Regions from separate parts of the Pseudomonas frederiksbergensis genome, predicted to be linked through region 1. Evidence: riboswitches for the same ligand, from Rfam matches in the RefSeq annotation. Region 1 holds a riboswitch; the other holds the start of a gene.
What was found. A riboswitch is a leader RNA that binds a small molecule or an ion and turns the genes downstream of it on or off. The one in region 1 is predicted to bind cobalamin.
Positions count from the first base shown of each region.

Region 2: linked by a shared signal. The riboswitch ahead of cobO (cob(I)yrinic acid a,c-diamide adenosyltransferase) and the one ahead of cobW (cobalamin biosynthesis protein CobW) in region 1 are both predicted to bind cobalamin.

Region 1 is NZ_CP017886.1:5,148,341-5,156,073, forward strand. It holds gene nfuA (Fe-S biogenesis protein NfuA) at 1-297, shown strand, start outside; gene cobM (precorrin-4 C(11)-methyltransferase) at 467-1,213, opposite strand; gene BLL42_RS24795 (cobalamin biosynthesis protein) at 1,294-1,707, opposite strand; gene BLL42_RS24800 (CbtA family protein) at 1,704-2,405, opposite strand; gene BLL42_RS24805 (CbtB domain-containing protein) at 2,417-2,608, opposite strand; cobalamin riboswitch at 2,731-2,953, opposite strand; cobalamin riboswitch at 3,032-3,243, shown strand; gene cobW (cobalamin biosynthesis protein CobW) at 3,347-4,414, shown strand; gene cobN (cobaltochelatase subunit CobN) at 4,418-7,733, shown strand, end outside.
Region 2 is NZ_CP017886.1:4,443,378-4,451,110, forward strand. It holds gene BLL42_RS21245 (DUF2066 domain-containing protein) at 91-1,140, shown strand; gene BLL42_RS21250 (AI-2E family transporter) at 1,176-2,246, shown strand; gene hda (DnaA regulatory inactivator Hda) at 2,480-3,184, shown strand; gene BLL42_RS21260 (C40 family peptidase) at 3,398-4,018, shown strand; gene BLL42_RS21265 (C40 family peptidase) at 4,184-4,717, shown strand; gene BLL42_RS21270 (class I SAM-dependent methyltransferase) at 4,733-5,395, shown strand; cobalamin riboswitch at 5,486-5,720, shown strand; gene cobO (cob(I)yrinic acid a,c-diamide adenosyltransferase) at 5,802-6,413, shown strand; gene BLL42_RS21280 (cobyrinic acid a,c-diamide synthase CobB) at 6,424-7,733, shown strand, end outside.

The sequences.
Region 1 (7,733 bases):
CCAAACGCCAAAGTACCGATGGTCAATGCCGACAGCCCGGTCAACGAGCGCATCAACTACTACCTGCAAACCGAAATCAACCCGGGGCTGGCCAGCCACGGCGGTCAGGTCAGCCTGATCGATGTGGTGGACGACGGCATCGCCGTGTTGAAGTTTGGTGGCGGCTGCCAGGGCTGCGGCCAGGCTGACGTGACCTTGAAGGAAGGCATCGAGCGAACGCTCCTTGAGCGTATTCCCGAGCTTAAAGGTGTACGTGACGTGACCGACCACACGCAGAAAGAAAACGCCTACTACTAAACAAGGCGTTCACTGCGAACAAAAAAACGGCGCCCCGTGAGCGCCGTTTTTTGTGGGTGATGGTTTGTCGGGAGGTTGGGGGTGACCCCCAAAAGATCGCAGCCTGCGGCAGCTCCTACGGGAGAATGCGGATGCCGTAGGAGCTGCCGCAGGCTGCGATCTTTTGATCTTAGGGGCGATACAAATGCGCATGCCCCGCGCGGTACAGCGACGATTCACTGAAATGGTCACTGCCCAACACCCGACCCACCAGAATCAGTGCCGTACGCCGAAATCCCTTGGCCTGAACCTTTTCGGTGATGTCTGCCAGTGTCCCCACCACCCAGTCCTGATCCGGCCAGCTGGCTCGATGCACCACGGCAATCGGGCAGTCCACGCCGTAATGCGGCAGCAGTTCAGCGACGATTTTCTCCAGGTGATTGACCCCCAGATGAATCGCCATGGTCGCGCCATGCCGGGCCAGGCTGCCGAACGCTTCGCCCGGCGGCATCGTGGTTTTGTCGGCGTAGCGGGTCAGGATGACGCTTTGCGAGATGTCCGGCAGCGTCAACTCGGCGCCCAGCAGCGCCGCGCACGCGGCGGTGGCGGTGACGCCGGGGATGATTTCAAACGGGATGTCCAGCTCGCGCAGGTGACGAATCTGCTCGCCGATCGCCCCATACAGGCTCGGATCGCCGGAGTGCACCCGCGCCACATCCTGGCCTTTGTCATGGGCGATTCTGATCAGTTCGATGATCTGTTCCAGGTGCAATTCGGCGCTGTTGACCACCTGTTCAGCCTGATGGCCTTCCAGTACGGCTTCAGGCACCAGCGAGCCGGCGTAAATGATCACCGGGCAACTGCGAATCAGCCGCTGGCCCTTGACGGTGATCAGTTCCGGGTCGCCGGGACCTGCGCCAATGAAGTAGACGGTCATGGCCGGCTCCTGTGAAAAAGGGTCAAAGCAAGGCTTCAGATGAAGATTGCTCATGATCGAAGGCGGGATTATCGAGGATTTTACGCAGCGCCGGCCAATGCAAACGTCGCCTGGGCATATTTTTGTCGCGGGATCAGCAATTTTGCCGGCGCCTCGGCCAGTTGCTCGGCGAGGGCCAGTGCAGCGCTTTCCGCTATGCCATAGCAACCGGTGCGCTCGAAGGCAATTTGCGAGTGATGGCTGAGTTGCGGTTGATAGCCGGCCAGTTGTTCACTGCTGAAATACATCAACGGCAGCGCCAGTTGCCTGGCCAACTCGATCAGGCCGGGCTCATCACGTTTCAGGTCGATACTGGCCAGGGCCTTGATCGTCTGCAATTCGATGTGATGAGCCTGCAACGCCTGGTCAAGTAGCGCGCGCAGCGTGCTGGCCGGGCAGCCGCGCTGGCAGCCCAGGCCGATCACCAGCGTTGGCGCTGCGCCCGTTTCACTCATGCGTGGTATTGACCATCGATCTTGCGGCGGAACAACCACGCGCTGATCAGGCCCATGGCCAGCCAAAACGCGGCGTTGGTCAGCTGCGAGGCGATCTTGAATTGTGCTTCGAGGGCTTCGGGCGCCAGCATCGAATGCACTTCAGGTTGTGGCGCGCCGATGATGTGCGGCACGGCCAGAATGGCAACACCGAGTACCTTCAGCAGCCAGTGCCGGGCGAACACGATCAGGGCGATACCGACGGCGGTGGAGGCTGCGGTGCTGATCCACCAGATCTGCCGTTGTGCCAGGTCTGCGGCGGCAGTGCCCGGCAATTCCGGCGGCAAGCCCAGGGTCGGTGCGAGGACGAAGGTCGCGTAACCGGCCAGACCCCAGAGCAGACCTTGAGAGGTGCGGGTCGGTGCACGCAGGGTGTAGAGACCGGCGAGCATCAGCGCAAAACCGACGGCGACCACCAGATTACCGCCGGTGGTCGACAGCACGCGCTGCCAGCCGTCTTCCGGCTCCCAGGCTTGCGCATCGTGGGTGTGACCCGCCATGGCGCCTTCGGCATGTTCATGGACTTCAGCCGCCGGGGCTTTTTCGTAGGTCTCCGCCTGAAGAATCAGCGGCGCGACCCAGAAACTTTGCAGCAGGGTCAGCAACAGGGCGGCCAGCAAACCGGTGAAACCTGCGGTCTGCGCAATACGCTTGATCATGTCGGCAGGTCTCAATGGCACGGGAAGGCAGAGCTGTGACGGGTATCGTGGGCGGCGTTGTGCACCGCGTCGATGTGCGAGAAACCGGCGAAATACACAAGGCACGCGCCCAGAATCGATGCGCCGATAGCGGCAACGAGGCGTTGGCTCAGGGTGGAGGTGCTGCTGGCGGTGGCGTGGCGAGTACTGCTGATGATCGACATGGCGCTTCCCTCTGGTCAGTCAGTGGGTGAATCGAGCGCATGAAAACCCCGCGAGCCAGGCACGCGGAAGCTAAAACAGCGCCCGCCCACCGCGGGTTTGTTATTCGTTGCCCTGTGTCGCAAGGCACTCTGTGTTGCGGGCCGGTCTCCGGGCTCACGAGGGGCTGGCATTCGCCGAACCTGCAAGAATCGCCTTCCCATGCCGAACTGGCACAGTGGATCTGATTCTTCGCTCGCTTACCGTTGCGGGGGCAGCACCGGACTGACATGGCTTTTGAGTAAAGCACATGATTCACCGGTTTCCCGTTTCACCCTGTGAAGGGCACCCGTAACAAGGCGTGTAGGAGAGCATGGGCGAGGGTAGGGCGTCAATTGGCAACGTTTCTCAGCTGCAGTGAACATTGACCCGCCCCGATGCGATGCGTAGCCTTGCGCTTTCGAGGTTCTTTGGCGCGTGCGCCGAAGCTAAGAAGGGAACGCGGTCAATGCCGCGGCTGCCCCCGCAACTGTGAACGGTTGCGTTTCTGCCATGCCACTGCGCTCTTTTGTTTTCAGGCGCGGGAAGGTGCAGAAACCGCCAGTCGAAAGACCGGCCCACCGTCAGCCAGGAGACCTGCCTCGATACAGATTCTCACTACAACCGGGCGGGGTGATCCGGTGGCGAACTCTTCCGCTTTGCGCGCTCAAGCGCCGCCGGTTGTCGTCCCGTATGCCCGCCACCTTGCCAAAGGGCATCCGATGAAAACACTGGCCAAACTCCCCGTCACCATCGTTACCGGTTTCCTCGGTTCGGGCAAAACCACTTTGCTGCGACACATGCTCGATAACGCCCAGGGCCGGCGCATCGCGGTGATTGTCAACGAGTTCGGCGAGCTGGGCATCGACGGCGAAATCCTCAAGCAATGTTCCATCGGCTGCACTGAAGAAGAAGCCAACGGCCGTGTTTATGAGCTGGCCAACGGCTGCCTGTGCTGCACCGTTCAGGAAGAATTTTTCCCGGTGATGCGCGAACTGGTCGCCCGTCGCGGTGATCTGGACCACATCCTCATCGAAACCTCCGGTCTGGCCCTGCCAAAACCGCTGGTGCAAGCCTTCCAGTGGCCGGAAATCCGCAGTGCCTGCACCGTGGACGCGGTGATCACCGTGGTCGATAGCCCGGCCGTGGCCGCTGGCACCTTCGCCGCGTTCCCGGACCAGGTCGACGCCCAGCGCAAGCTCGACCCGAACCTGGACCATGAATCGCCGCTGCACGAGCTGTTCGCCGACCAACTGGCCAGCGCTGACCTGGTGATCCTCAACAAGGCCGACCTGATCAGCCCTGCGGATCTGGCCAAAGTGCGCCTGGAAGTTGCCGAAGAACTGCCGCCAGCGGTGAAAATCATCGAAGCCAGCAGCGGTCGTCTGCCGCTGGACGTGCTGATCGGCCTGGGTGCCGGCTCTGAAGAACACATCGACAGCCGTCACAGCCACCATGACCATCACCACGATGGCGACGACCACGATGATCACGATCACGACGCTTTCGATTCGATTTCCATCGAACTGCCGCAAGCCGACGAAAGCCTGTTGCTCGATGCCCTGACCCAATTGGTGGTCCAGCACGGCATCCTGCGGGTCAAGGGTTTCGCCGCGATCCCGAACAAGCCGATGCGCTTGCTGATCCAGGGTGTGGGCACGCGTTTCGACAAGCACTTCGACCGTCAATGGGCCGCAGACGAAACGCGTAGCACACGTCTGGTACTGATCGGCCAGCAACTGGACGCTGCCTTGCTCGAAGCGCAATTGCGCGCCGCGCTCAGCGTTTAACCCATGCACCTGCTCAGGACCCAGCCCGGCGGTTTCGTCTCGGATGACAACATTGCCGACCTTGGCCAAACCCCCGCCGAGCTGGTGATTCTGTGCAGCGGCGACTCCAGTCTGGCGCTGCTCGCCGAAGCGGCGCAGCAGTTGCCCGAGGACTACCCGAGCCTGCGCCTGGCCAACCCGATGCAGGTGCAGAATCACGCCTCGGTCGACGTGTATGTCGACGAAGTGCTGCGCCACGCCAAGGTGATTCTGATCTCGCTGCACGGCGGGATCGCCTATTGGCGCTACGGCATCGAACGCCTGGTGGAACTCTCGCAACGTGGCGTGCAGTTGATTCTGGTACCGGGCGATGACCGTCCCGACCCGGAACTCAGCGACCTGAGCACCGTAGCGGTCGAAGACCGCGAGCGGCTTTGGCATTTCCTGCGTCAGGGCGGCATGGGCAATGCGCTGGCGTTGTATCGCTGCCTGGCCAGCCGTTGGCTCGGCCGCGATTATCCGTGGGCTGAACCGCAGGTTCTGCCACGTACCGCGATTTACCACCCACACAAAAGCAACGCGACGCTGGGCGATTGGCAAGCCGACTGGCAGGTTGATCAGCCCGTGGCGGCGGTGCTGTTTTACCGTTCGCACTTGCAGGCGGCCAACACCGCCTTCATCGATGTTTTCTGCCAGCGCTTGCAGGCTGCGGGGCTGAATCCGTTGCCGATTGCGCTGGCCAGTTTGAAAGAACCCGGCTGCCTGACGGTGGTCGAGGACTGGCTGGATGACGTGCAGGCTTCGGTGATTCTGAACACCACCGGCTTCGCCCAATCCAGCCCCGAAGCCCCGCACCTGCGGCCGTTCCGGCGCAATATTCCGGTGATCCAGGCGATCTGCGCCCAGGACAACGAACCCGGTTGGCGCGCCAGCGAACAAGGGCTCGGCCCACGGGATCTGGCGATGCATATCGCCTTGCCGGAGCTCGATGGACGGATCATCAGCCGACCGATCAGCTTCAAGGACCTGGCCTGGCGCAGTGAGCGCAGTCAGTCCGACGTGGTCTGCTATCGACCGCAACCCGAACGCATGGACTTTGTCGCCGAACTGGCGCGGCGTTGGGTCGAGCTGGCGCGGGTGGCCAATACTGAAAAACGTATTGCGCTGATCCTCGCCAACTACCCGACCCGCGACGGGCGGATTGGCAACGGTGTGGGGCTCGACACGCCGGCTGCGGCGCTGAATATCCTGCGGGCGCTGCACGCCGAAAGCTATCCGTTGCCCGCCGATTTGCCGGAAAGCGGCACCGCGCTGATTCAGCAATTGCTCGGTGGGGTCAGCAATGACCTGGAGAGCATCGACCTGCGCCCGTGCCAGCAAAGCCTGGCGCTGGACGACTATTTCTCGATGTTCAACGCGCTGCCCGAAGCCAATCGCGCGGCGGTGCTGGAGCGTTGGGGAGCGCCTGAAAACGACCCGATGTTCCGGGGCGGGCGAATGATGATCGCCGGGCTGCGGTTTGGCCTGACCTTTGTCGGCATTCAGCCGGCGCGCGGTTATCAGGTCGATCCGAGTGCGGTCTACCACGACCCGGACCTGGTGCCGCCCCACGGTTATCTGGCGTTCTATTTCTGGTTGCGTAAGGCCTATGGCGCCCACGCGGTGATTCACGTCGGCAAGCACGGCAACCTCGAATGGTTGCCGGGCAAGGGCGTTGGCCTGTCCGAAAATTGCTGGCCAGACGCGTTGCTTGGGCCGCTGCCAAACATCTATCCGTTTATCGTCAACGACCCGGGCGAGGGCGCGCAGGCCAAACGTCGGACTCAGGCGGTGATTATCGACCATCTGATGCCGCCGCTGACCCGTGCCGAAACTTACGGTCCGTTGCGTAGTCTGGAGCTGTTGGCCGACGAGTATTACGAAGCCCAATTGCTCGACCCGCGCCGTGCTCGCGAGTTGCAGCGCGACATCCTCAATCTGGTCCGTGAAACCCACATCGACCGTGAGTTGCAGCTCGACGAGAAGCTCGACAGCGACGCGGACGCGGCGATCTGGTTGCCGCGTCTGGACACCTATTTGTGCGACCTGAAAGAGTCGCAGATCCGCGACGGCCTGCATGTATTCGGTGAATCGCCGAGCGGGCGTCTGCGCATCGATACCTTGCTGGCGTTGCTACGCATCCCTCGCGGCGACGGTCGCGGTGCGCAATCGAGTCTGTTGCGGGCCTTGGCCAAGGCGTTCGCGCTGGGCTTCGATCCGCTGGATTGTGTGTTGTCCGACCCTTGGTCGGGCCCGAAGCCGGCCGAGCTGCTAACCCTCAGCGCTGAGGCGTGGCGCACCGCTGGCGATACTCGCGAACGCCTTGAGTTGTTTGCGGCGCAGTTGATCGAACAGGCGCTGAGCGCTGATGTCGAGCTGTTGGGTCAGCCCGGCTGGGGTGACGTCAACGCGATCATCGATAGCCTGCGCGAGGTGGTCGCGCCGCGACTGGACGCCTGCGGACCGGCAGAAATGCGCGGCTTGCTCGATGCTCTTGGCGGCCGGTTTGTCCCGGCTGGTCCCAGCGGCGCACCGAGTCGCGGCCGCCTCGATGTGCTGCCCACCGGGCGCAACTTTTACTCGGTGGACGTGCGTAACCTGCCGACCACCACCGCCTGGCGTATTGGTTTCCAGTCGGCGAACCTGATACTTGAGCGGCACCTGCAAGACCACGGCGATCATTTGCGTCAGCTGGGTTTATCGGTCTGGGGCACGGCGACCATGCGCACCGGCGGCGACGATATCGCCCAGGCCATGGCGCTGATGGGCGTGCGTCCGGTCTGGGCCACGGGCAGTCAGCGGGTCGACGACTTTGAAATTCTGCCGCTGAGCCTGCTCGACCGCCCGCGCGTGGACGTGACGTTGCGTGTCTCCGGGTTCTTCCGCGATGCCTTCGCCAACCTGATTCGATTGTTTGACGCGGCCGTGCAAGCGGTTGCCGCGCTGGACGAGCCCGATGATATGAATCCGTTGGCGGCCAAGGTCCGCAGCGAGCGTGAAGCGCTGATGCACGCCGGTCTGGACGAAGAGGCCGCCGCCCGACAGGCCGGCTGGCGGATCTTCGGCGCCAAGCCCGGTGCGTATGGCGCGGGCGTGCAGGGCGCTATCGATGGGCGTTTGTGGCAAAGTCGCGAGGATCTGGCCGAGGTCTACCTGAATTGGGGCGGCTACGCTTACGGCGGTTCCGATGAGGGCACGGCGGCTCGGCAGCAGTTTGCCCAGCGCTTGAGTCAGGTTCAGGCGGTGCTGCAAAATCAGGACAATCGCGAGCACGACTTGCTCGATTCCAACGACTACTACC
Region 2 (7,733 bases), 700 kb from region 1:
TGAATGTTTTGCTTGGGCGCGTGGTCACAGCCTTGCTCATGTCTGTTCATGCGGTCTGTTCCAGCCGCTTTTTGTCGTCGGGAATCCTCCATGCGTTTGTGTAAATTACTTTTTGTGGGCTGTTTGTCACTGGTCAGCCTGGCGAGTCATGCCCAAACCGTTAACGGTCTCTATCAAGTGCGCGAGCCGGTCAGCAGCCAGACCCCGGAGGAGCGCGATCAGGCCACCCAGCGTGCGCTGGAAACCCTGGTGCTGCGTCTGACCGGTGACGCCAAGGCTGCACAGAACCCGGGGCTGGCGGCGATTCGCAAGGACCCGCAGCAGATCATCAGCCGATATGGCTACGATGCCGGGCCGCCGGAAAGCCTGCAAGTCGATTTCGATCCGGCCAGTACCGATCGGGCGCTGCGTCAGGCGGGCCTGGCCTTGTGGAGCGCCAATCGGCCGTCGATTCTCGGTTGGTGGCTGAACGATTCGACCGAAGGCTCAAGCCTGGTGGGCGACGGTCAGGCCAGTGCTGCGCCGTTGCGGCGTGCCGCCCAGCATCGGGGGCTGCCGTTGCGCCTGCCGATGGGTGACCTGAATGAGCAGATCGTCGCCACCGCGCCGCATCTTGAAGGCAACGATCCGGCGCCGCTGCATGGCATCTCTGAACGTTACGGCGCGGACGCTCTGTTGGCCGTGCATGCGCGGGAAGAGGGCGGTCAGTGGCAGGCCAAGTGGCATTTATGGCTGGGTGATCAGCGCGAGCAAGGCAGTGTGCAGGGGGCCGATAGTGCGGCGATTGCCGATGCGGTGTTGCTGGCGGTGAGTCAGCGCCTGGCGTCTCGTTTTGTCGCCAGGCCGGGAACGTCCGCCGAGCAGTTGCTTGAGGTGCAAGGCATGAATCTGGAGCGCTACGCGGTGCTGGGGCGCTTGCTGGAACCATTTGGTGCACACCTGCAAAGTGTCGAGGGCGACCGGATCGTGTATCGAGTCAATGGCAGTGCCGATCAACTGCGAGCGCAGTTGAGTCTGGCGAAGTTGCAAGAGGTGTCGGCGGGTGTTGCGCCTGCATCGGTTCTGCCTTCGGTTGGCGGTGGGGCACCTGCAGTTGCCCCGGCACCCGCGCCCAAAGCGCAGTTGAGTTTCCGTTGGTAGATTTTTCTTTCCTTATATAGAAGCTGGAGTGATTCATGGCCGATACGCGGCGTTGGGTATGGCTGGGTGGGGTAGCCCTGCTGTGCGCATTTGTGTACTTATTGCATCCGATCCTCACGCCGTTCCTGGTGGCGCTGTTGCTGGCCTATCTGTTCGACCCGTTGGTGGATCGCCTGGAGACATTCGGTCTGTCGCGGACCTGGGGTGTGGTCGCGGTGTTCGCGCTGTTCACCTTGGTCGTCATGACGCTGCTGCTGGTATTGGTGCCCATGCTGGCCAAACAGCTGTTCCGCTTGTATGAGCTGGCACCCCAGATGCTCGATTGGTTGCAGCACACGGCGATGCCCTGGGCGCAGTCAAAACTCGGGTTGGCGGATGGGTTCTGGAAGTTCGACAAGGTCAAGGCCGCGATCAGCGAGCACATGGGGCAGACCACTGACATCGTCGGTATCGTGCTGAGCCAGGCCACAGCATCGGGTTTGGCGTTGATCGGTTGGCTGGCTAATCTGGTGTTGATCCCGGTGGTGAGTTTTTACCTGTTGCGCGACTGGGATCTGATGATGGCGAAGATCCGCAGTCTGTTGCCGCGTGATCGTGAAGAGCGTGTGGTATCGCTGGCGAACGAGTGTCACGAGGTGCTTGGCGCATTTGTTCGTGGGCAGTTGCTGGTGATGCTGGCGTTGGGTGTGATCTACGCGGCGGGTCTGATGCTGGTCGGACTGGAACTGGGGCTGTTGATCGGTCTGATTGCCGGTCTGGCAGCGATCGTGCCGTACATGGGCTTTGTGATCGGGATCGGCGCGGCGTTGATTGCCGGGTTGTTTCAGTTTGGTGGCGACCTGTATCCGATGATCGGGATTGTCGCGGTGTTCATGGTCGGTCAGGCGCTCGAGGGCATGGTGCTGACGCCGTTGTTGGTGGGGGACCGGATTGGTCTGCACCCGGTGGCGGTGATCTTTGCGATTCTTGCGGGTGGAGAGCTGTTCGGTTTCACCGGGATCCTGCTGGCGTTGCCAGTGGCGGCGGTCATCATGGTGCTGGTGCGCCATGTGCATGATTTATATAAGGATTCTGGTATGTACAGTGGCGTGGAGGATTCGGATTGATCGGGGCTGTCGATTAAGCGCTCAAGGTCGCCCGGCGCATTGCCGGGCAGGCCTGTAAAACTCTCCCGGCTGTTACATACGCCGTCAAACAAACCCAGGCGATACCTGCAAGTTAACGCAAACCTTTGATTTTGCTTATGGTCTGCTGCATTGTGCGGCTGGCGTCACGGGTATAAACTTTGCAAACTTTACACAGAGGCCACTAACGGTTCGTTTGGAACTGTTCAGTCAGCATGAAACCGATTCAGCTGCCCCTAGGTGTGCGTCTGCGTGATGACGCTACCTTTATCAACTACTACCCCGGCGCCAATGCCGCTGCACTCGGCTATGTCGAGCGGCTGTGCGAAGCCGACGCCGGTTGGACCGAAAGCCTGATCTATCTCTGGGGCAAGGACGGCGTAGGGCGTACGCACTTGCTGCAAGCCGCGTGCTTGCGCTTCGAGCAGTTGGGGGAGCCGGCGGTGTACTTGCCGTTGGCCGAGTTGCTGGATCGCGGTATCGAAATCCTCGACAACCTTGAGCAGTACGAACTGGTCTGCCTGGATGACTTGCAGGCAGTCGCAGGGCGGGCTGATTGGGAAGAGGCGTTATTCCATCTGTTCAATCGCCTGCGTGACAGCGGTCGGCGCCTGCTGATCGCCGCCTCAACCTCGCCACGCGAGTTGCCGGTAAAACTGGCTGACCTCAAATCCCGCTTGACCCTGGCATTGATTTTTCAGATGCGGCCGCTGTCCGATGAAGACAAGTTGCGTGCGCTGCAATTGCGTGCGTCGCGTCGCGGTCTGCACCTGACCGACGAAGTCGGGCATTTTATTTTGACTCGCGGTACTCGTAGCATGAGCGCGTTGTTCGAGCTCCTCGAACGCCTCGATCAGGCTTCCCTGCAGGCTCAGCGCAAGCTGACAATCCCCTTTCTCAAAGAAACCCTGGGCTGGTAAAACTGCGGCCTGTAGCGCGTTTCGGCTTCTTCCAGGCGTCAAAAAAACCGCTTCCGGAAGGGCTTTCGCGGCGCGTGCAGATTTAAAATGGGCTTAAGCGCTTAGATGTTGGCGAGAAACTGATAAGTCACATTTGGGTCGATTGAATTTGCAAATGAGGACGATAGAAGGCATAGTCTCGCCTTCTTTACAACTTCAGCCACGGTCGTGCCCATGCTAAATCGCTTCGCACCCCTCGTGCCTCTCGCACTTGTCACCCTGCTTTTTGGTTGCGCGGTTCATTCCCCGGTCTCGCAACAAAACGATCAGCAGATTAAAAATTCAGCGACTGCCCAGTCTTCCGTTATTTATCAGGAAGAGTTGGCGACCGAAAAAGAGCTGGCCGATTTTGCCAGCAGCAAGCCTTACCAGCTTCCGGTTCTGGCCGACAGCATTCTCGAACGTGGTTTGTCCCTGGTCGGTACCCGTTACCGTATGGGCGGTACCTCTGAAGCCGGTTTCGATTGCAGCGGTTTCATCGGTTATCTGTTTCGTGAAGAGGCTGGCATGAACCTGCCGCGCTCCACTCGCGAAATGATCAACGTGAATGCCCCATTGGTCTCCCGCAACAACCTGAAGCCTGGCGACTTGTTGTTCTTCGCCACCAATGGTCGTCGCGGTCGCGTCAGTCACGCCGGGATTTACCTGGGTGATGACCAGTTCATCCATTCCAGCAGCCGCCGCAGCGGTGGTGTCCGGGTCGATAACCTGGGCGACAGCTACTGGAGCAAGACTTTCATTGAGGCCAAGCGAGCGCTCGCCATGGCACCAACGACGGTCACGGCAAGCAAGTAAGCGGACTTTTTGTAAGGCTAACTTAAAGTCTTACTTGAAGTTTGGCGCGTAGCCGCTAGAATCCTGATCTATTGTTGACTAACTAACCGCGTAAGCCCTGCTTACGCGGTTTTGTTTTCAGTCTCTCGGCAGAGAAAGCCGCAGCCAGATCAGGATGTTCTGTATATGACGATGTCGGCCCGCCTTGTACTTATCTTCTTCGCAGCGCTGCTCAGCGCCTGTGCCAGTCGTACTCCGCCGCCTGTTAAAGTCGTTCGCGCCCCGGTTTTTGCTCCCGTTCAATCTTTCTCGCCTGCCGCTGAAGACGTGCTGATTCGGGCACTGGGTCTGGTCGGTACGCCTTATCGTTGGGGCGGCAATACGCCGGATTCGGGTTTCGATTGCAGCGGCCTGATCGGCTACGTCTACCGCGATGCGGCGGGTATTTCCCTGCCGCGTTCAACTCGCGAGATGATCGGCATGCAAGCGCCGAGTGTCGGCCAAGAGGCACTGCAGACCGGTGATCTGATCTTCTTCGCCACCAATGGCGGCTCGCAAGTCAGCCATGCCGGGATCTACGTTGGTGAAGGTCGCTTCGTGCATGCACCCGCCACGGGGGGTACGGTGAAGCTGGACAGTTTGTCCAAGGCCTATTGGCAGAGAGCCTACCTGAGCGCCAAGCGTGTTATTGAGCCCGAACATCTGGCGCACAATTTCTAGTTCGCAGAGGTTGTCATGACCGCTCGCACACTCAATCTCGACGAATCCCTCTACAACTACCTGCTCGACGTATCCCTGCGCGAAACACCGCTGTTGCGCCGCTTGCGTGACGAAACCCAGGCGCTGCCCATGGCGCGCTGGCAGGTGGCGCCCGAGCAGGGGCAGTTTCTCGCGTTGCTGGTCAAGCTTACGGGTGCCAGACGCTTGCTTGAAGTCGGCACCTTTACCGGCTACAGCGCCTTGTGCATGGCGGCCGCCTTGCCGGATGACGGCGCGTTGATCTGCTGCGACATTCCCGGAGAGTACAACGCCACGGCGCGCCGTTACTGGCAGGAGGCAGGCCTCGCTGGGCGCATCGATTTGCGTTTGGCCCCTGCGCTGCAAACGCTGGCCCAACTTGAGCAGCAAGGGCTGGGTGGTTGCTTCGATCTGATGTTCATCGATGCCGACAAGGCCAACTATCCGGCCTATCTGGAAAGCGCCTTGCGCCTGTTGCGAAGCGGTGGTCTGGCGGTGTTCGACAACACGCTCTGGAGTGGACGAGTACTGGAAGAAAATCCCGCGAGCGAAGACACCCGAGCCATCCAGGCACTTAATCGTGCCTTGAAGGATGACTCGCGTGTCGATCTGTCGTTGTTGCCTTTGGGTGATGGTTTGACGCTGTGCCGCAAAAAATAATGGGCTGATGGCAACGATCGCAGCTCCGGCGGTCGATCTGCTTTTGATGAGCCCCCGGCTTTAATTGACGCTCCACCCCCAACCCTCTAACCTTCGCGACTTGTTTCAGGTGCTCTGTGACCCAGTGGTCGACCGAGTGAAACAGGGAAGCCGGTGAGGGCGCGTTCTTTGACAGAACGGGCGACGATCCCGGCGCTGCCCCCGCAACGGTAAATGAGTAAAAACTGTGCTTTGAGCCACTGTGTCGTAGATCGATATGGGAAGGCGCGCAGTCAGGCGCAAGCCGCTCATGAGCCCGGAGACCGGCCTGATTCATCCAGCGGCATCACGGTGGGCGATGCCAGGCTTCTTGCCGTCTATTTCTATGCCTGCCCGCCGTTATCCAGCCTCAACGGAGAGCTCCCCCATGACTGATTCCCCCGATCGTGACGAACGCCATCTGGCGCGCATGCTGCGCAAGAAAGCCGTGATTGATGAGCGTATCGCCAACTCGCCGAACGAATGCGGCTTGCTGCTGGTTCTGTCCGGCAACGGCAAGGGCAAAAGCAGTTCTGCGTTCGGCATGCTCGCCCGGGCAATGGGCCATGGCATGCAGTGCGGCGTGGTGCAGTTCATCAAAGGGCGCAGCAGTACCGGCGAGGAACTGTTCTTCCGTCGCTTTCCGGAGCAAGTGCGCTTCCATGTGATGGGCGAAGGTTTCACCTGGGAAACCCAGGATCGCCAGCGCGATATCGCCGCCGCCGAGGCCGCGTGGGAAGTCTCCCGTGAATTGCTGCGTGACTCAGGCGTTGGTCTGGTAGTGCTCGATGAGCTGAACATCGCGCTCAAACATGGCTATCTGGACCTCGACCAGGTGCTCAGCGACTTGCAGGCCCGTCCGCCGATGCAGCACGTGGTAGTTACCGGTCGCGGGGCCAAGCCGGAGATGATCGAGCTGGCCGACACGGTCACCGAAATGGGCATGATCAAGCATGCCTTCCAGGCCGGGATCAAAGCGCAAAAAGGCGTTGAGCTGTGAGCCTCTTTATATGAATAGCAGTCGTTATTGCCCGGCGGTATTGATTGCCGCGCCGGCTTCCGGTCAGGGCAAGACCACCGTCACTGCCGCGCTGGCCCGTTTGCATCGCAATCAGGGGCGCAAGGTGCGGGTGTTCAAATGCGGCCCGGACTTTCTCGATCCGATGATTCTCGAGCGCGCCAGCGGTGCGCCGGTCTATCAATTGGACATGTGGATGGTCGGTGAGCAGGAAAGTCGCCGTTTGTTGTGGGAAGCGGCCGCTGAGGCTGACCTGATTTTGATCGAAGGCGTGATGGGCCTGTTTGATGGCACGCCGTCCAGCGCCGATCTGGCGCGGCACTTCGGCGTGCCAGTACTGGGCGTGATCGATGGCACTGCCATGGCTCAGACCTTCGGTGCGCTGGCGTTGGGGCTGGCGCGTTATCAGCCGGATTTGCCGTTTGCCGGTGTGTTGGCCAACCGCGTCGGCACCTTGCGTCACGCGCAACTGCTCGAAGGCAGCCTGACCGAAGGCCTGCGTTGGTATGGTGCCTTGTCCCGGGAAACCGGGATCGAACTGCCGAGCCGTCATCTTGGATTGGTTCAAGCCAGTGAATTGAATGACCTCGATCTGCGCCTCGACGCAGCCGCCCAAGCGTTGGCCAGCAGCTGCGAAGTGGCGTTGCCGCCTGCCGTCGAGTTCGCTGCGCCGGAAGAGATCGTTGCCGAGCCATTGTTGGCCGGTGTGCGAATTGCCGTGGCTCGCGACGAAGCGTTTGCCTTCACTTATGGCGCGAGCCTCGATTTGTTGCGGGCGATGGGCGCCGAGTTGCGATTCTTCTCGCCGATCCATGACCGCGAACTGCCAGAAGCTGACAGCCTGTACCTACCCGGTGGCTATCCGGAATTGCACCATGTGGCGTTGGCTGAAAACAGCACAATGCTCGATGCCATTCGCGCGCACCATGCTGCCGGCAAACCGTTGCTGGCCGAATGCGGCGGCATGCTGTATTTGCTCGACTCACTGACCGATGTCGATGGCACGCGGGCTGAGTTGGTGGGGCTGCTGGCGGGTGATGCGGTGATGCAAAAACGCCTGGCGGCGTTGGCCCTGCAAGCGGTCGAATTGCCCGAAGGCGCGCTGCGCGGCCACACTTATCACCATTCGTTGACCAGCACCGAGCTTGAGCCAATCGCTCGTGGTCTGAGCCCTAACGGCGGGCGCGGTGCCGAGGCGGTTTTCCGTGACGGGCGGATGACGGCGTCCTATGTGCACTTTTATTTCCCGTCCAATCCATCGGCGATCGCCGCGCTGTTTGCGCCAGACCTGAACCCTGTGGG